2 linked regions of the Pedosphaera parvula Ellin514 genome follow. Each later gene encodes a partner of the first gene's protein in a complex. Links are inferred from orthologs where the notes say so. Each region holds a gene or a part of one and is shown on either strand. Other genes may lie near its edges. The genes, in order: mfd and uvrA.

Region 1 (10,163 bases):
GCGGCTTTTGCAGGGGGATGTGGGCTCTGGGAAGACGGTGGTTTCGGCCTGTTGCGCGTTGATGGCGCTGGAAAGCGGTTACAATGTGGCGTTGATGGCGCCGACGGAGATTTTGGCGGAGCAGCATCTCCAAAACTTTCGACGCTGGTTTGAGCCGCTCGGCATCCGGGTGATCATGCAGACTGGCAGCCAAAAGTCGGTGCGGGCGGACAAGACGGCGGGACCGATGCTGCCGGAAGTGGCGGAGAGCACCTCGCATCAGCTCACGATGGCGATCGGCACACACGCGCTGATCGAAGATGGTTTTGCGCTGAATCATTTGGGGCTGGTCATCATCGATGAGCAACATAAGTTCGGTGTCACGCAACGCGAGAAGCTCCTGCGTAAAGGCAATTATCCGCACCTGCTGGTTATGACGGCGACGCCGATTCCGCGCACGTTGGGATTGACGCTCTATGGTGAGTTGGACGTTTCGACTATTGACGAGCTTCCCACTGGGCGCGGGCGTATCAAAACATTTGTGCGCACGGCGGATAAGTTGCCGAAAGTCTGGGCGTTCATCCGCGAAAAGCTGGCTGAAGGCAGGCAGGCTTATGTGGTCTATCCGCGCGTGGAGGAGAGCGGTCCGACGGGATTGAAGGCGGTTACGAAGGAGTTCGAAAATTTAAAATCATTGCTGGCACCTTACCGGATTGGACTTCTGCATGGACGATTGAAGGCGGCGGAGAAGGAATTGGTAATGACCGGTTTTCGTAAGAACCAGGTGAACATCCTTTTGGCCACGCCGCTAATCGAGGTCGGGGTTGATGTTCCGAATGCCACCATCATGGTGATTGAGAACTCCGAGCAATTTGGTTTGGCGCAGCTGCATCAGCTTCGCGGTCGAATTGGTCGCGGCGCGCACGATTCGTTTTGTATCTTAATTGCGGCGGTCAAAAACGCTGAGGCGCGGCAACGGTTGCAGGTGTTGGAAGAAACCAACGATGGTTTTCGTATTGCCGAGGCGGATCTGAAGATTCGCGGTCCTGGGGAATTGCTTGGCCAGCAACAAAGCGGGTTACCTAATTTTAAGTTTGGAAATCTCGCCGAAGATCTGGCGCTCATCAGGTTGGCGCGGGATTTGGCACCCGAAAGCGGGTTGTAGAATGAACTTTGAAAACTACAGGCGGCGGCAGGTGGAGTTGCGAAAACTGCCTGCTCAATTTTTCTTGAGCATGGATTGTCAACGTGTTATATTACGGTCTTATGAAAAGGAAAACAACCCTTGCATTACTATTCTGTGTCCTGAGTGCGATGATTCTCGTTGGCTGTGAACAGAAGACCGATACTTCCACCGGTACTTCGACGAACGCTGCTCCAGCGACGCCTTCGACGAACGCTCCAGCGAAGTAAGACACTCCAGGTTACTTTGGGTAACGTGTGAAAGCACAAGCCGGGCAAGGGTAACTGCCCGGCCTCTTTTTAAGCAAGGTTAGGGCAGGGAAATCGCGCATCGGGAATTGATGCGCGGAGGTTGTTGGCTTTTTTTCTTAGTTAATATACACTCGCCGCATGAAAACGCTTATTTATCTCTCTCTTTTTGCCTCACTGGCATTGGCGGGCTGCAGTAAGAGCTCCACAACAGCCAATCAACCGGCAGCCTCAGGCGACTCTGCGATGGCTAATGCGCAGAACAAAGCGCTGAAGGTTGTGGACACCGCTTCATTGAATCAAGCGATCCAAATGTTCAAAGTCCAGGAAGGGCGCAATCCCAATACTCTGGATGAACTGGTTGAAAAGAAGGTCATTCCAGCCCTTCCTGAACCGCCAGCCGGGATGAAGTATAGCTACGATCCGGCAGTTGGATCCGTGTTCACCGTGGCGCAATAAGCGAACGCCGCCTGCTTCCAGCCGGGACGGGCGGCGAAGTTTAAATATTTTTGTTGGACAAATCTTTTGTCTCGCCAAACCTTCATTTCGAAGGCAAACACTCTCGCTTTCTTTTGGTATGAATGAGCAAATTGTAATTCTGGATTTTGGTTCTCAATATACACAGGTCATCGCGCGCCGCATTCGCGAGTGCAATGTCTATTCCATCATCCTGCGCTACGACACGCCCGCGGAGGAAATTGCCGCGATGCAACCCAAGGGGCTCATTCTGTCCGGTGGACCGGCCAGTGTTTATACCAAAGGCGCGCCACAGCCGGACAAGGCAATCTTCGATTTGGGAATTCCCATCCTTGGCATCTGCTACGGTCTGCAACTCGTGGCACAATACCTTGGCGGGAAAGTGGAGAAGGGGCAAAAGCGCGAATACGGCAAGGGCACGCTTCAGGTTAAAGACAGCTTCTGTGCGCTCTTCGCGAATCTGCCGGAGAAGCTCCAGGTTTGGAATTCGCACGGTGATAAGCTCACCAAACTGCCCAGGGGATTTAAATCCGTTGCAATCACGGAGAATTCTGATTATGCCGCGATTGAGAACCACGCCAAAAAAATGTATGGGCTGCAATTTCATCCCGAGGTGGCGCACACCCCGCAAGGGCGGGAGATCATCAGTAATTTCGTTCATAACATTTGTGGCTGTGGCAAGCTTTGGACGATGCACAGCTACATCGATCAGGCTGTCGAAGCCATCCGCAACCAGGTCGGTAATGAGAAGGTGATTCTCGGCTTGAGTGGTGGTGTTGATTCCAGTGTGGCAGCGGCGTTGCTGCACAAAGCCATCGGCAACCAGCTTACCTGCATTTTTGTTAATAACGGCCTGCTGCGAGGGCGCGAAGCCAAAACGGTTCAGGAGGTCTTTGGCCGCCATTTCAAAATAAAGCTGCAATACGAGGATGCCTCCAACCTGTTCTTGAAGCGTTTGAAGGGTGTCACTGATCCTGAGCGTAAGCGGAAGATCATTGGCAAAACCTTCATTGAAGTATTTGAAGCCGCCACCAAGCGCGCCGGGAAAGCAAAGTTTCTAGCTCAAGGCACACTTTATCCCGATATCATTGAATCCGTGCCCATCGCTGGCAATCCTGCCGCGATGATCAAGAGCCATCACAATGTCGGTGGTTTGCCGAAAAAGATGCGCTTCCAACTCGTCGAACCGCTCAAGTCCTTGTTCAAGGACGAGGTGCGCGAACTCGGTTTGGAACTTGGTTTGCCTCGCGAAATTGTTTTGCGCCAACCGTTCCCTGGTCCCGGCCTTGCAGTTCGCATCCTCGGCGAAGTCACTCCGCGCCGTTGCGAGATTCTCCGTGAAGCCGATACCATCGTCGTTGAGGAGATGAAGACCAGCGGATGGTATTACAAGATTTGGCAAAGTTTTGCCGTGCTGCTTCCAGTGAAGAGCGTTGGAGTCATGGGCGATGAACGCACCTACGATTACACCATCGCTTTGCGCGCCGTGGAATCACAGGACGGCATGACTGCAGATTGGGTCAAGCTTCCTTACGACCTGCTCGAAAAACTCTCGAGTCGCATCATCAACGAAGTCAAAGGTGTTAACCGCGTTTGCTTCGATATTTCCAGCAAGCCGCCGGCGACGATCGAGTGGGAATAGACACTTGGACCGGCGTGAGTTGGCTTTTGGCATGACCTCCGTCCTCTTGACGATATGGCTGAGGGCTGCAACCTTTCCTTGGCTTGGCGCAAGAACCATCAGTAGCAATGGCGACAAGCAAATTGTTCGCTAAGATTTCAGAAACTCCCGCTGTGCAGTCATTGCTGCGGCGCCTGGAGAATGGGGGAGTGTTGTCTCTTAATGGCATCAGTGCCTCGGCTCAACCTTTTCTTGCTGCCTTGTTACGACAACTGCTTCCTGAGCTGCCGATCGTTCTTGTCTCAGACAGTCTTAAGACTCAGGAAAGCTTTCAACAGGATGTCGAAACCTGGCTAAACTTCGAAGGCTCACAGCAAAAGTCAAAGGGCAAGGCTCCGGCTTCTCAACCTTCAACCATTAGCGATCGCCCTTTGTTTTATCCTGCCTGGGAAGTCATGCCGCATGAGTCCAAACTACCGCACGCTGATGTCATCAGTGAACGGCTGGAAACCCTCGTGGCACTCGCCAGGCAGTCTCCCGGTAAGCGTGGAGCCGCACCACATATTATTGCGAATGTTACCGCGCTGCTGCAAAAAACCTTTCCCGCCAGCGTGCTTAAGGAGCGGACGCGGATGCTAAATCGCGGAGATCGAGTCGAACCTCTGGACCTTATTGAGTGGCTCGAAGAACAGGGTTACGAACCTGAGGCGCAGGTCACGCAAAAGGGTGAAATCGCTTTGCGTGGCGGCATTTTGGATGTCTATCCGATGACCAGTCCCTGGCCGGTGCGGTTGGAATTTTTTGGCGATGAATTGGAGTCGCTTCGATATTTCGACCCCATCACCCAGATATCGCGTGAACAGATCGCCACGGTCACACTGCCGCCTGGTGGGGAGTTTGGCATTCTCAAACAACTTGCGGCGCGAGACCAACAGGCATCTCTCGCCACCTTGCTGGATTATCTGCCCACCGGAACACTCTTTATTCTGAGTGAACCGGAAAGAATCGAAGAACACACGGAGCAATATTCCACGCAGGTACCAAATGAGGATCCTTTCCACATCCCCTGGAGTGACTTCCAGGAGCTCTTGAGCGAGAAGGGAATGAAATCTTTGCAGCTCTCGGAAATTGTAATGGACGGAGAGTCTGAAGGGATGGACGTTCTCTCCGAATCGGAAGCCGTCGCCGAAGATGAAAGGCCGTTCGGCGAAAGCACAGAGAACTCACTCCCATTTTCCAGTTTGGAAGCATTTCGCCCGCTCGGCGCGCGTGCTCCTGAGCCGCAGATTGCCGAAGCGCAACGCCGGGAATTCTTTGCCCAATTGCATCGCTGGTCGCGACAAGGATATGATGTTCATCTGTTCTGCAATAACGATGGTGAGCGCCAACGTTTCCAGGAAGTTTGGAAGGATTATGGATTCGGGGAAGACTTCGGTCTCAAAATGCATCTGGGTGCACTTGGTCGAGGTTTCCTTAACGAAGAAGCCAAGGTGGTGGTGGTTACTGATGCCGAAATTTTTGGCCGCTACAAAGTGCAGCGTCCGCGCCGTCTCAAGTCCCCGCATGCTCAAGCCACGCGTTCCGCATTGGATATTGATTTCACCGAGTTGGAGGAAGGGGATTACGTTGTCCATTTGCAACATGGCATCGGCCGCTACCAGGGTTTGAAGGTGTTGCCTGTGACGTTGGGGCGAAAGGGAGTCGATCCCAATGCAACGCCAGCTGACTCAGGTCAGGAATGCCTGGTCATCGAATATGCCGCCAGCGACCCGCAACAGCCGGCGCCCAAGCTTTACGTTCCGGTAACTGAGGCGCATCTCGTCAGCAAATATGTCGGTGCGGGCAAGGCACGTCCCCAACTGAACACCATCGGTGGCACGCGCTGGGCTAAGGCAAAGGCACAAGCTGAACGTGCGGTGCGTGATGTCGCCAGTGAACTTTTGGCGATCCAAGCTGCTCGCGAATCGCAGCCCGGTTATTCATTCAAAGCCGACACTCCCTGGCAGCGCGAATTCGAAAGCGCCTTCCTTTACGAGGAGACACGTGATCAAATGCGTGCCATCAACGAGACCAAGGGTGACATGGAACGTCCGAAGCCCATGGATCGCTTGATTTGCGGCGACGTTGGTTTCGGGAAAACCGAGGTTGCCATTCGCGCCGCTTTCAAGGCGGTGATGGAAGGCAAACAGGTCGCGATACTGGTGCCCACCACGGTGCTCGCGCAACAGCATTATAATACTTTCAAGGAACGGGTCGCAGATTACCCGATGCGCGTGGAATTATTGTCACGTTTTCGCAGTCCCAAGAATCGAAAGCGAGTGATCAGCGAATTACCTGCCGGGGCGGTGGACATTGTCATTGGCACGCACCGTTTAATCCAGTCGGATATTAATTTTAAGGATTTAGGACTCGTTATTATTGACGAGGAGCAACGGTTTGGAGTGCTACACAAGGAAAAGTTTAAGCAGATTCGCAAGTTGGTCGATGTATTAACTCTCAGTGCCACGCCGATTCCCCGCACGCTCTATCTCGCTCTCACCGGCGCTCGCGACATGAGTACCATTGAAACTCCTCCACAGGATCGTTTGCCGGTGGAAACCATCGTTGCCCAATATGATGAACGGCTGATCCGCGAGGCTATCCAGCGTGAATTGAATCGGGGAGGCCAGGTGTACTTCCTACACAACCGGGTCGGCACCATCGATGCCATGGCACAGAAACTTCGCACTCTGGTACCCCACGCCCGGATTGTGGTCGGGCACGGCCAGATGAAGCCTGATGATCTTGAAGAGGTGATGACGGCTTTCATAAATGGTGAAGCTGACGTGCTGCTATCGACGACGATTATTGAAAGCGGCCTGGACATCCCCAACGCAAACACGATGATCATCGATCGTGCCGACCGCTTCGGTCTTAGCGATCTTTATCAATTGCGCGGCCGTGTGGGACGCTACAAACATCAGGCTTACGCTTATCTTCTCCTACCGCGGCACGCCGGTTTACTCGCCGACGCGCGCAAGCGCATCAGCGCATTGAAACAATACTCCACCCTGGGCAGCGGCTTTAAAATTGCCATGCGCGACCTCGAAATCCGTGGGGCAGGGAACATGCTCGGTCCAGAACAGAGCGGCCAGATCACCGCGGTGGGTTTCGATCTCTATTGTCAATTATTGAAGCAAAGCGTGGCTGCCTTGAAGGGTGAAAAAGTAAAGCCACGCGTCGAGGTGCAGGTGCGGTTTGACTTTTTGGCATTGAACCCGGGCGAGGAAAGTGCGGCACCAGAACGTGGAGCGAAAGCAGAAGCTCCAAAGCGACGCAAGGCAGAGCCTGAAATTATCATTCCTCGAGAAGTGTTGACCTATGTGGAATATGATGAGGTTGCCGAACAGAAAACAGAGCAGCCTATGCAGGTTGAGAAAGGCTCGGCATTTATTCCACTGAGCTATGTTTCCGAAGCGAAACAACGCATCGACATTTATCGAAAGCTCGCCCAGGCCACCGATAAAGCCGCTCTTGAGAACCTGGCAAAAGAATTGCGTGATCGCTTTGGCACCTTGCCTCCGGCCATGGAACTGTTGTTGCAGGTGGGCGAGCTCAAGATATTGGCTGGCGAAAAGAACATCACGATTATTGAAGTCAAGGACGACAAATTGATGCTCACCCGCAACAACGACTACATCATGCTCGGCGGCAAATTCCCGCGCCTCACCAAAGGCGATGCCAAGGGCAGGCTCAAGGAAATTAAAAAACTCCTGCTCGCTCTTTAATTCCCCGCCGCTCAGCGATAAGGTTGGTTCAATTCGACCTTATGTCCTTTTTTGGATCGCAGCTTCAGGTTCAGCATTTCCACGCCAACAGAAAAGGCCATGGCAAAGTAGATGTATCCTTTGGGAATTTCCTTATGGAACCCTTCGGCCACCAAGGCGCATCCAATCAGGATCAAAAAGCTGAGGGCCAGCATCTTCAGCGTTGGATGCTTGTCGATGAAGTCGCTGATGTATTTGGAGAAAAAGAGCATGAAGATCATCGCGACGATCACGGCAGCAATCATCACGGGCAACTGCTTTACCATCCCTACCGCAGTTATCACTGAGTCCAGGGAGAACACAATGTCGAGCAGCATGATTTGTACAATCACTGCGGCGAACTTGGGCGCAATGCGGTTGGTCACTTCGCCATCCTCACCTTCAAGTTTATCGTGGATTTCATGAGTGCTTTTGCCGAGTAGGAATAATCCGCCGGCAATCAGGATTAAATCCCGCCCCGAGACTCCATGTCCCAGGACAGTAAAAAGTGGTGTTGTCAACTTGACCATCCAGGCCAGGCCGCACAGCAGCATGATGCGTGTAATCAAGGCCAGACTGAGCCCAAGTTGCCTAGCTTTGTGCTGCTGATTCTTGGGTAGTTTGCCGGCCAAAATGGAAAGGAAAACGATATTGTCGATGCCCAGAACAATTTCGAGCAGGGTCAAAGTCACCAAACTAATCCATACTTGAGGATCTTTTAAAAACGAGAGCCATTCCATAGGGCAGTGAATTTATAGGCTGAAAATCAAAGTGCAATTTATAATCGGAGGCTCCAGTTGTAATGGTTGCGGCGGAACTCATCAAATGGTCAACGGTTTGGTTTTTAGATGGGAAGACGTCCGGGGTTGGTGAAAATAAGAAGTCTTTGGAGTAAATCGGGCTGATAAATATCTGTTTTTCAGGTATTGACAAAATTCTGCCGAAGAGTACTAGTGGTTCTTAAGTCATTCATACATCATTGCCGCAGAACCACGAGCAGAAGCGCGGTCGGATTAACAATAAAGGAAATAGTTATGAAAAGCTGTGGTTTCGTTCGACGTCTGTTTAGTTGTTTAAGCACAATCTCACTTCTTATTCCCCTTGCTGGCACAAGCTTTGGCCAGATTACCGGCCCCATTGGCACGAACGCTCCCGGGGTTACCATCGAGGCCACCGATCCATCGGCTTCCGAGGCGGGCGATCCTGGCGTATTTACAGTTTATCGCAGTCGCACCACTACCAACGAATTGCGCGTGTTCTATGTCGTTGGCGGCACGGCGTCCAACGGCGTTGATTACGTGGCAATTCCAAACAGCGTTGTCATTCCTCCCGGCGCCAATTCCGCCCAGATTGTCATCACCCCCATCGATGACCAATTGCTGGAAGGCGATGAAACCGTCGTTTTGCACCTGGCTAATCCTCCCTACATGTCGCCGGATTTATACTATCTGATAGGAAATCCCAGTTCCGCGGCTGTGGTCATTCATGACAACGACATAAGCAGTAGCAACAAGCCTCCCGTAGTCACCATTACAAGCCCGATGGGTGGCGCAACCTATCCTGCTCCTGCGAACATAACCCTTTTCGCAAGTGCGTTCGACTCCGATGGATCGGTAACCACGGTTGAGTTTTTTGAAGGTGCCAATAGCCTCGGCATTGCCACGAACAACCCATTGGCTGGCAGTGTTGCAAACCCGTTTCACCTTTCCTGGCCGAATGTTTCTGCCGGCCAATATATTTTGACTGCAGTGGCGACGGATAACCTGGGCGCTACGGGCACTTCCTCTCCTGTCAACATCACGGTCAAGACGGGGCCAATCACAAACCCGCCTCCCGTTGTTTCCATCGTGGCGACTGATCCCATCGCAGTTGAAAACCCAGGGACGAATCATTTCTTTATTTCTCCTGTCGCGACTTTTACCAACTACTATAGTGGGACCAATACCGCCACCTTCCTTGTCCGACGAATCGGAGACACCAACACAGACTTGACGGTGTACTATGACATTGGCGGCACGGCCTCCAATGGGGTCGATTATGTCACGCTGCCCGGAAATGTTACCATTCCAGCAGGAAAGCGGTTCGCGCTGATTACCATCAACCCATTGGAAGATTTAGATCTCAGTTCCAATCGTTTTGAAACTGTGATCCTCTCGTTGCACCAGCTAGATCCTATCGATTCTCAACCTCCCGTTCCCTACTTTGTAGGTTCGCCAGGCATGGCGGAAGCGCTCATCTTGGAGGAGAGTAAATTTCCCTGGCCTGTCCCCTACATCCTGCCGGGCGGCTCCTTCTACGTGGGACTCCCAGCCACCAACGGACTTAACTTCTGCGTGCAGATTTCGATGAACATGGTTGACTGGACCTCAATTTGCACCAACACCGTCGTGAAGGATGGAATCCACTTCATCGACACGGACGCATCCAGTTTCACCAACCGCTATTACCGGGTAGTGCCTGCGTCGGCACCACCCGTTTTCTGATCATTTCTCGAAAGATCACTTCGCCGGGCTTGCGGTTGCATTCGCTGCCACCGCCTGCTTGGTCGAAGCAAGAAACTCGATCAGGTTGCGAATATCCTGTTTGGCGAGAATATTGCCCATGCCTTCTGGCATGGCAGACTGACCCTTCTCACGCGAGGTGATTTCGCTGGTCTTCACCTTGGTTGGGCCGTCATCCGGTGTAATGATTACGAGTTCCTGGGCATCTTCACTTTTCAAAATGCCCGCAATGCTCTGTCCGGCCTTGGTTTTTACTACGATACTTTCAAAACCAGGAGCGATCTGCTTGTTCGGATAGAGGATCGATTCAAGAATATACTGACGGTCTTTTCGGGTAATGATGCCGGCAAGTTCCGGACCAACTTCACC
Region 2 (9,457 bases), on another replicon or contig:
CCCACGCAATGACCGTGCCGTCGGATTTCAGCGCCAGGTTGTGATAATCACCGGCAGCAATGGCCACGACGTTGCTCAAACCGCTGGGGACATTGGTTTGGCCGTTGCTGTTCTCGCCCCAGGCAACGATGGTGCCGTTGTCCCCAAGCGCCAGGCTGTGAGAATAGCCGGCGGCGATCGCCACCACATTGCTCAACCCTGGGGGGACACTGGTCTGGCCAGAATAGTTATTACCCCAAGCGACGACGGTGCCATCGAATTTCAGCGCCAAATTGTGTCCATTGCCTCTGGCGATCGCCACGATATTTGTCAGCCCGGGCTTGCTGGCATTTCCGACAACCGTCCCATTGGTCATTAACGCGAGATAACCGTCATAATTCGGGGTAATCGCCGCGACATTTGTCAGTCCCGGAACGGAACTCTGATACGAATAGACCACGGTGCCGTTTGTTCTCAATCCGAGGGTAGCAGGTCCAGCCCCGGCGATAGCCATAAGATTGGTGTACGTAAATAATGTGGAAGAACCCGGCCAGCTCACCGCCTTGCCGCTTGAATTCAAGGCCAAACAATCAGACGGGCCGCTCCCACCGCTTGATATGGCGATGATATTGGTCAAACCGAGGGAGAGATTGGTTTCGCCAGATACTCCACCCCAGACTGCAACTTCTGAAGGTGTGAGCGTGACCACCTGGCTGATGAGGTTGGTGTAAGCATTGGTAAGAACGACATTGTAGGAACCGAATTGAGCCGGTTGCACATTTGTGAGAACCAGAAAATAGTTGGTTGCGCCGGGGATGTCAGCGCCATTGAACTGCCATTGGTATCCAATGGGGTTCACTCCGATCGCGGCAACATTCAATCTGGCTGGACCACCGATCCACGCTGCCTGGCTTGTTGGCTGGCTGGTGATGGTCAATGGATTGATCGTCAAGGTGACGTTCGAACTTGTCAGGGTGGTGGTGGCATCGCTCGCGGTGACGTTGTAGACCCCGGCCCAACTCATTGACGGATCGATGATTTGCATCGACCCGCCCTGGACAGGTCCAGCCCATGGATTGCCATCGTGAGTCCACTGGTAGGCAACGGGTGAAAGGCCTCCCACGTTGAAGGCAACTGAAACAAGTGTTCCAGCCCCCGCATTGATGGTCGTGGGGGAGATTGAGCACGAAATCCAAGGAACTACAGCCAGCGAGGCATTCGTAGATGTGGACAATCCAAATGAGTTGCTGGCAATGAGGCTGTAGTTGCCCGACTGGATCACCAACGCGTTGGTCAGCGTGAGCTGGCTGTTCGTGGCTCCAGTCAAGTTTGTTCCGTTGAACAACCACTGATATGTGAACGGTCCCTGTCCCACCAGCGCCGAGGTGAATGTCACTTGCGATCCGCCATTCGTAGTGAGGTTGCCCGGCTGAACCGTGACGAGCGAAGGCAACACGGTCAAATAAGCATTGGAACTCAGCGTCGTGCCAAACGCGTTGCTGACGACCACGGCGAAAGCAAGTCCTGAATCACCAAGCTGCGCCGCTGGCCAGATCAAGCTGGTATTTGTCTGGGCAGGGAGATTCGTGCCGTTGCAGAGCCATTGGTAGCTCAGAGGCAGCGAACCAATGGCGCTGACGGAAAATACGGTGTTGGAGGTGGCGGGCACGAGCTGGTTGACGGGTTGTTGAATCACCACCGGCGCTGAAGTGCTGACCGTCAACACAAATGGCACGTGATAGGATCCGTATGTATTGGTTAATGCCAATTCGTACGGGCCGCTGTCAGTCAGCTGGGCATTCGTAAAATTTAACGCTGTGCTGGTCGCCCCTGGGAGGTTCGTTCCACTGAACTGCCATTGAAACGTGGAACCAGAAACGGTAGGCGCAGTCGTCGCGGAAAAACCTGGTGCCATGCCGGTGTAAACGGATTGATTCGTCGGCCATTGCAGGAGGCTGGGCGCGCCGTCGTGGATCACCAGAACATGTTCGCCGCCACCGGAAATGGCGGTCACGTTGGTCAAACCCAACGGTGCGATATTGAGGCCATAGGTGCTTGTGCCCCAGGCCAAGACCGTGCCATCCGATTTCAATGCAACGCTGTAAGCCCCACCCGCGGCGACTGCCACCACATTACTTAAGCCAGTAGGAACATTGGTTTGCCCGGAACTGTTGTCACCCCAGGCCAGGACCGTGCCATCGCCCCGCAAAGCCAGATAATGCGCTCCGCCCACCGCGATGCTGATGACGTTGGTCAAACCAGGCGGCATTGCCGGTTGGTAAAGACCCCATTCGACCACCGTGCCGTCGGTTTTCAGTCCCAACGCGTAGCCAGTGTTGGCAGAGTTTGCAGCGATGGCCTTGATGCCGGTGGCCGAACCTGCCTCTGAAACCTGGCTGTTGGCGTTATCTCCCCACGCGGCTACCGAGCCGTCGTTCCGGAGCGCCAGATTAAAATAATTGCCTGAGGCAATGGCCACCACATTGGTCAATCCTGCGGGCACGTTGGCCTGGCCATAGCCGTTGTAACCCCAGGCCACGACCGTGCTGTTGTTCAACAAGGCCAGACTGTCATTATCACCCGCCGCGACGGCGACGACATTGCTCAATCCCGTCGGCACACTTGTGGCACCGAGAGAAGAGAGGCCCCAGGCGGAAACCGTGCCGTCCGCACGCAATGCAAGACTGTGATTCCATCCGCCGGCGATGGCCACCGCGTTCGTCAAATCTCCCGGCACGTAGGTCTGACCGGAATCACAATAACTGCAGAAAATCGCACCGCGCCCCCATGCCGTCACCGGTCCGCTGGCCCGGGCCGAAAGCGAAAAACAAATGCACCCCAGAATTGTCAGGATGATGGGCAAGAAATGGACTTGGCGTTGTATGTGAATCTGAGATTTCATATGTTGGTCCCCTAATACAACCGGAGATGCTGATTTCGTGAGTTTCTTCATGCTCCCAGGTTTTGCAAGTCTTTTCACGCCAACGCCTGCTCACTGCGCTGATACAGTTCAAACACCTGCGCGCTGAAACATTTGCCAGCAGCGGCAGCAATTTGGAGCGGTTGGATTATGTGAAGTGCGTTTGTGTGTTTCGGGCTCGAGTGATCCAGGTTTGCAGATGCAGCGGTGGTTCAAGGCTGGGAGCAGGGCACCCTGGAGGGCGGACAACTTGCAATCGCGGGTTGTTCGAAATGATGAGGCGCGCAGGCTGACGGGCAAAAATGTCCGTGATAGATACAAAATGTCCGTACCGGGTACATCATTGGCTTTGACCTTGAGTCGGGTGGGGGAGAGAATGGTGTTTGATGAAACAGGAGTCTGCATATGAACGTGTGTCGACGGGCAGGAGGAATGGGAACTCCCAGATGGATGGGGCGGGCAGTGGTCTGTCAGCTCGGGTTAAGTCTGCTTATCTCGGGCTAACTCGCGCTAACTCGGGTTATCTCGTGTTAAAAATTCTTGCAGGCGTATGGACCTGGATTTTGGGTGTTAGAATTCGTGTTTCGAATGGGAAAGGTCTAACGGTATATAACGGTAAATAACGCCTTATAACGCCAAATAACGGTAGAAATTTTTTTTATGGGAGCAAGAGTGAACAGAGGGGGATGGACGAAGGTAATGGCCAGAGGCATGAGGGCGGTATTCAGACCAATCGAGAATCGGAAAGCATTGGTAGGTATCGGAAGCCAACGGAAGGTATCGGAAGGTTCAGGAAATTTCGAATGGCCAGTTTCAACTTCAAAATGGGAGATTCGGACGGTGGATGGCGGTAATAGACGGTGGATGGCGCTGGATGACGCCAATTTTTTTTTGATGCTGAATTTTGGGTGCTTTTTTAATGGAGGAATTGTGAAAAAATGGCCAAAACGGGGAGGGGGAGGATGAATTTCCGGGACGCAAATCAAGACCTTTGGAAAACGCGGAATTTGTCATATCTGCCCTTTGCTTCCTGGGAAAGTTCGTCTAAGTTAAGCGATTGTATTGATCGACAAATTCGCGACACATGGCAAAAGGTTTCATAAAGATTGGCGGGGCTCGTGAGCATAACCTCAAGAACCTCACCTTGAGCATTCCCCGCGACCAACTGGTGGTCATCACCGGTTTGAGCGGTTCGGGGAAGTCGTCGCTTGCCTTTGACACCATCTATGCCGAAGGACAGCGGAAATATGTGGAATCGCTTTCTGCCTATGCGCGGCAATTTCTCGACCAAATGCAAAAGCCGGAGGTGGATTTTATCGAGGGACTTTCGCCGGCAATTGCGATTGAACAGAGAAGTTCCGGGACCAGCCCACGGTCGATCATTGCCACCACCACCGAGATATACGATTACCTGAGGTTGTTATTTGCGCATGTGGGGCAGGCGCATTGTCCAGAGAGTGGGGTGCCGATTGTGGCTCAGACAACGAGCGACATCGTGGACAAGATTCATGCGCTGCCTGTCAAGACGCGGGTGATGATTTTGGCTCCGGTTGTGCGCGATCAAAAAGGAGAGTTTCGCGATGTCGTGGAGCGCCTTGGTCGCGAGGGATTTGTTCGCGCACGCATCGATGGCGAGATGGTGGAGTTGGCCAGTAATGTCAGAGTAAAGCTGGATGCGAAGCAGAAGCACACGATCGAAGCGGTCGTTGATCGGTTGGTGATGGATGAGAAGATTCGCGTGCGGTTAAGTGATTCGGTGGAGACGGCGTTGAGGTGGGGAGAAGGACAGTTGTTGACTTTGCACCAGTTGCCGGGAACGGAATCGACCACCAGCTGGATTGAGACCCTGCATTCCAACCGCAATTACAGTCCTGCGACTGGAATGAGTTTTGAACCGCTCACTCCCAAGCATTTTTCCTTCAATTCACCTGCAGGCGCGTGTCCGGTCTGTCATGGGTTGGGACAGAAGATGGTTTTCGATGAAGGGCTCATTGTCCCTGATCCTGAGAAATCTTTGGAACAAGGTGCGATTTTGCCATGGCGCAGAGGTGGCAAGCGGATGGTTGTCTATTACAAGAGCATGCTGCGCGGTGTGACCGCCCAGTACCAACAGAATCTCGAGGCTCCGTATAAAACCTTGCCGGAAGATTTTAAAAAAATTCTGCTGTGGGGTTCGGGCTCCACCGAGATTGAGTTCAACTTTTGGCGTGCCGGCAAGATGAGCAAGGTGAGCCGCGCGTTCGAGGGAGTTGTTCCGAATCTCGAAAGACTCTATCAGGAGAGCGAAAGTGAGTTCACGAGGAACCGGTTGAAGAGTTTCATGAGCCCTCAATTTTGCGATGCCTGTGGAGGGCGGCGGCTCAAACCGGAAATTCTTGCCGTTACCATTGGCAATGCGGAGCTGAAGGAGAAATTTGGAACCAGGAGTTCCAAGGAACCAAACATTCCCGGGCTTTCCATCATGGATGTCTGCTCCCTCTCAATCGAGGCTGCGGATGATTTTTTTACCAAGCTCAAACTCTCCGAATTTCAACAGAAGATTGCCGCTGAAATTATTCGGGAGGTGCGTTCCCGGTTGGGTTTCCTTAAGAATGTTGGCCTCGGCTATTTAACTCTAAACCGTGAGAGTGGCACCTTGAGCGGTGGCGAAGCGCAACGCATCCGCCTGGCCACCCAGATTGGTGCGGGACTGGTCGGGGTGCTTTATATCCTGGATGAGCCTAGCATCGGTCTGCATCAACGTGACAACGAACGGTTGTTGAAGACCCTCGAAGGGCTGAGAAATCTGGGTAATTCTGTCCTAGTCGTGGAACATGATGAAGACACCATTCGTCGCGCCGATTACATTCTCGATTTGGGGCCGGGCGCCGGAGTGCGCGGCGGAGAAATTGTTGCGGCTGGAACGTTGCCTGAAATATTAGCCTCATCGCGCTCTCTTACCGCCCAATATTTAACTCGCGAGCTCTCGATTGCCGTTCCCAAAAAGCGGATAAAACCGACTCAGGACCGTGGCTGGCTGGAAGTGTTGGGCGCCACCGAAAACAATCTCAAAAACGTTGATCTGCGAATTCCCCTGGGAACACTCACCTGTGTAACGGGAGTGAGCGGTTCGGGGAAAAGTACCGCTGTGGACGACATTTTGCGGCGGGCTCTCTTTCGGAAGTTTCATGGTTCAAAGGAACGGCCAGGGGCACATCGTGAACTGAAGGGATTCGAGAATCTGGATAAGGTCATTGTTATTGATCAGACTCCCATTGGACGGACACCGCGAAGCAACCCAGCGACTTATACCGGGATGTTTAATCACATTCGTGATCTCTTTGCCAAGCTGCCGTCAGCCAAGATTCGCGGCTACGAAGCGGGCCGGTTTAGTTTCAATGTAAAAGGCGGTCGGTGCGAAAAATGCCAGGGCGATGGACTCATCAAAATCGAAATGCATTTCCTGCCACCGGTGTATGTGACCTGCGAAGCGTGCAATGGCCGGCGATATAACCGCGAGACCCTGGAGATTAGCTATAAGGGGATGAATATTGCCGACGTTCTGAACATGACCGTGGACGAGGCGGTGACATTTTTCAGAGCAGTTCCGCAGATTTACGAACCATGCCTGACACTGGCGGATGTGGGATTGGGCTACATCGGTTTAGGCCAGTCGGCCACGACGTTGAGCGGCGGTGAAGCGCAAAGAATCAAGCTAGCGTCCGAGCTCAGTCGCAAGGCGACCGGACGAACGCTTTACATCCTTGACGAACCCACCACTGGCCTGCATTTCCACGATGTCGCAAAATTGCTCGAAGTCCTTTTCAAGCTCCGGGCCTCGGGAAACACACTTCTGATTATTGAACATAATCTCGATGTGATTAAAACTGCTGATTGGATCGTCGATCTTGGACCGGAAGGTGGATCGGGCGGAGGCAGGATCGTGGCTCAAGGAACGCCTGAGGAAGTGGCTGAGTGCCCGGGCAGTTATACCGGCCAATATTTGAGTCGCATCTTGAATGAAACTGTTGGATAAAGAACATCTGAATGAAGTGGAATTTTAAAAGAATCGCTGGCTGCTGGGGTTTTCTGGCCCTGATTCAATTCCTTTTTGCCACGGTCAATTGTAGTGCTGCCGCGACACCAGAAAGCCACGCCTTTGAAGTGGCGGCGGACTTTTTCAAGTCCCACAACTGGGAAAAGGCTGAGGAAAAACTTGCGGACTTTGCAAAGAAATATCCGACATCAGAATTTTTTGCTGATGCGGTTCTGCTACAGGGCGAATCACGTTATGCGTTGGGGCGCGATTCGGGCGTCGTTGAGTTGCTCTCCACGGAGATGCCACATGCAGGAAAACTGGCTGACCAATATCTCTATTGGACAGCTGTGGCCTCCTACCGCAGTGCCAACTATAAAAATGCGGCTGACTCCTTTTCTCGAATCGTCACCGTGTATACCAATTCGGCAAAAAGAGCGGAGGCAATTTTCAGCCAAAGTCAGACCTTGGGAAAAATGGGAGCGTGGCCCGAAGCAATCAAGGAACTACGACAACCTGACGGAGCCTTCCAGCAATTGCTCAAATCCAACCCGACGAATGAATTTGCCATTAAAGGGGTGCTTCTGCTCGCCGAAGCCGATCTGATCCAGAAAGATTACCAGGCCGTATCGGAAGACCTGCGAATTATTTCCCAGCAAAAACTGACCCCGGAGTTTAAGTGGCGAAGTCAGTTGTTGTTTTGTCGTAGCTTGTTTGAAGCCGGGAAAACGGACGAAGCATTACAGGCCGGTACAAATTTGAACACCCTGGCTGTCGAGACCGGCAACCTGGAATTCATTGGTGAAAGCGTGGCGTTTCAGGCAAATGTGTTGGAAAAGTTGGGACGTCTGGCTGACGCCGTGGAGGTCTATGAGAATTTTGAGAAAAAACTTTCTGCAGAGACTCCCAAGGCTCTCCGACGACAGGCGATTTACAAAATCGTTGATCTGAACCTAAAGCAAAACAAACTCGACATCGCAACCCAGAAATTAGATTCATTCTTAAGTAAATTTCCTGAGGACAGAACAGCGGATGTGGCGTTGTTGACATTGGGTGAACTGCAATTGAGGCAGGCTACAACCACCGGACTCACGCCCGCCACCGCGGCAGTGACGTTGCCAGGCACAAATCTGCTTTCACTGGCCAAGGCAAATTTTCAGAAACTTATTAATAGTTTTACGAACAGTGATTTTGTGGGCGCTGCTCAGCTCAATCTGGGATGGTGTTTGTGGCTGGAAAATAAACCTGCCGAGAGCCGGACTGCCTTCAGTAACGCTCTGCAGAGATTGCCCCAATCGGAGTCCCAGGCTGTGGCACGTTTTAAACTGGCGGACATCCAATTCACGGAAAGAGATTTCCACGGTGCACTCACCAATTACATACCGGTGGTTGAGGAATATAAAAACTTTCCACTCGTGCGCAGTAATCTCTTTGAGCGTTCACTTTATCAGATCACCCGGGCTGCGTTGGCCGAAACGAACATCACTCAGGCATCGCAAGCCATGGCAAAGATTCTGGATCTCTATCCGAACACTCTTTTATCAGACAGTTCTGCACTGCTCGTTGGGCAGGGGATGACGGAATATGCTAACCCAGCCGGCGCGCGTGATCTCTTACAGATGTTTATAGAGAAGAGTCCGACCTCGCCGCTTTCGTCAGAGGTTAGACTTGCGATCGCGCATACGTATGAGAAGGAAGGGAACTGGCAGGCGGCAATTACGAATTACGATCGCTTAATTGTCGACTCCACGAATTCGGCCGTGCTGCCAAGAGTTGAGTTCTCACGGGCCATGGCAAACTTCCGGGCCGGCTATGAAACGAACGCTTATTCGATTTTAACCAATTTCGTGGTCAAATTTTCCACCAATCAACTCGCTGCCAAGGCCAAATATTGGATTGGCGATTACTTTTGGCGGCAGGAGGATTTTCCGAGGGCCGAGCGCAGCTATAAGGAAGTCTACCAAAATTGGCCTGCCGCCACCAATGAGGGATTACAGGCCCAGATGATGGCTGGTCGTGCGGCGATGGCTCGTGAGAATTATTACGATGCCACTACTTACTTCACCAATCTGACCATCCTGCCGCAATGCCCGGCTCCCTTGCGCCTGGAAGCGCTTTTTGCCTACGGCTCCGCGATGATGGGACTCGCACCTCTGGACACCACCAATAGCGTCGCCCATTACAACACAGCCATCGGGATCTTCCTTGATATTCAGAAGAATTATTCCACCAACAGTGTCGCTCCCATGGCTGCGGGAGAGGTGGGCAACTGCTATCTGCAAATGGCGGTTCAGGACGCTTCGCAATACGATCGTGCCGCCACCTATTATAAGCAGGCAATCGATTCCCCGGTGGCAGACGTCCATACACGAGGCCTCGCCCAGCTTGGTTTGGCAAAAACGCTGGAAGGGTTGGCTCATACGAACAAGACCGCAGCCGAGCAGGGCCCGTTGTTAAAACAGGCGATGAACCTCTGTGAAGAAGTGGTTTTCACCGCGAATCTTCGCGCGGGAGAGGAAGCCGATCTCTATTGCATCTCGCAA

Evidence for each region.
Region 2: the proteins of mfd (region 1) and uvrA are in contact, whole or in part, in a crystal structure (PDB 4DFC), measured with the Escherichia coli proteins. The link is inferred for Pedosphaera parvula Ellin514 from one-to-one orthologs.

Annotation. Positions count from the first base shown.
Region 1 is NZ_ABOX02000064.1:20,409-30,571, reverse strand. What follows is about bases 3,241-7,475. They hold mfd (transcription-repair coupling factor), read left to right. Parts: upstream 3,241-3,636; coding sequence 3,637-7,275; downstream 7,276-7,475. Other genes in these bases: CFLAV_RS28665 (TerC family protein), read right to left, coding at 7,287-7,475; guaA (glutamine-hydrolyzing GMP synthase), read left to right, coding at 3,241-3,529. Outside these bases: ATP-dependent DNA helicase RecG, read left to right, coding at 1-1,144; CFLAV_RS35845 (hypothetical protein), read left to right, coding at 1,246-1,392; CFLAV_RS28680 (hypothetical protein), read left to right, coding at 1,552-1,869; more of guaA, read left to right, coding at 1,988-3,240; more of CFLAV_RS28665, read right to left, coding at 7,476-8,033; CFLAV_RS28660 (Calx-beta domain-containing protein), read left to right, coding at 8,328-9,776; CFLAV_RS28655 (DUF7133 domain-containing protein), read right to left, coding at 9,792-10,163. UniProt on the Escherichia coli protein: Couples transcription and DNA repair by recognizing RNA polymerase (RNAP) stalled at DNA lesions. Mediates ATP-dependent release of RNAP and its truncated transcript from the DNA, and recruitment of nucleotide excision repair machinery to the damaged site.
Region 2 is NZ_ABOX02000019.1:8,513-17,969, forward strand. What follows is about bases 3,586-7,114. They hold uvrA (excinuclease ABC subunit UvrA), read left to right. Parts: upstream 3,586-3,983; coding sequence 3,984-6,914; downstream 6,915-7,114. Other genes in these bases: CFLAV_RS15595 (tetratricopeptide repeat protein), read left to right, coding at 6,926-7,114. Outside these bases: CFLAV_RS32435 (hypothetical protein), read right to left, coding at 1-2,881; more of CFLAV_RS15595, read left to right, coding at 7,115-9,457. UniProt on the Escherichia coli protein: The UvrABC repair system catalyzes the recognition and processing of DNA lesions. UvrA is an ATPase and a DNA-binding protein. A damage recognition complex composed of 2 UvrA and 2 UvrB subunits scans DNA for abnormalities.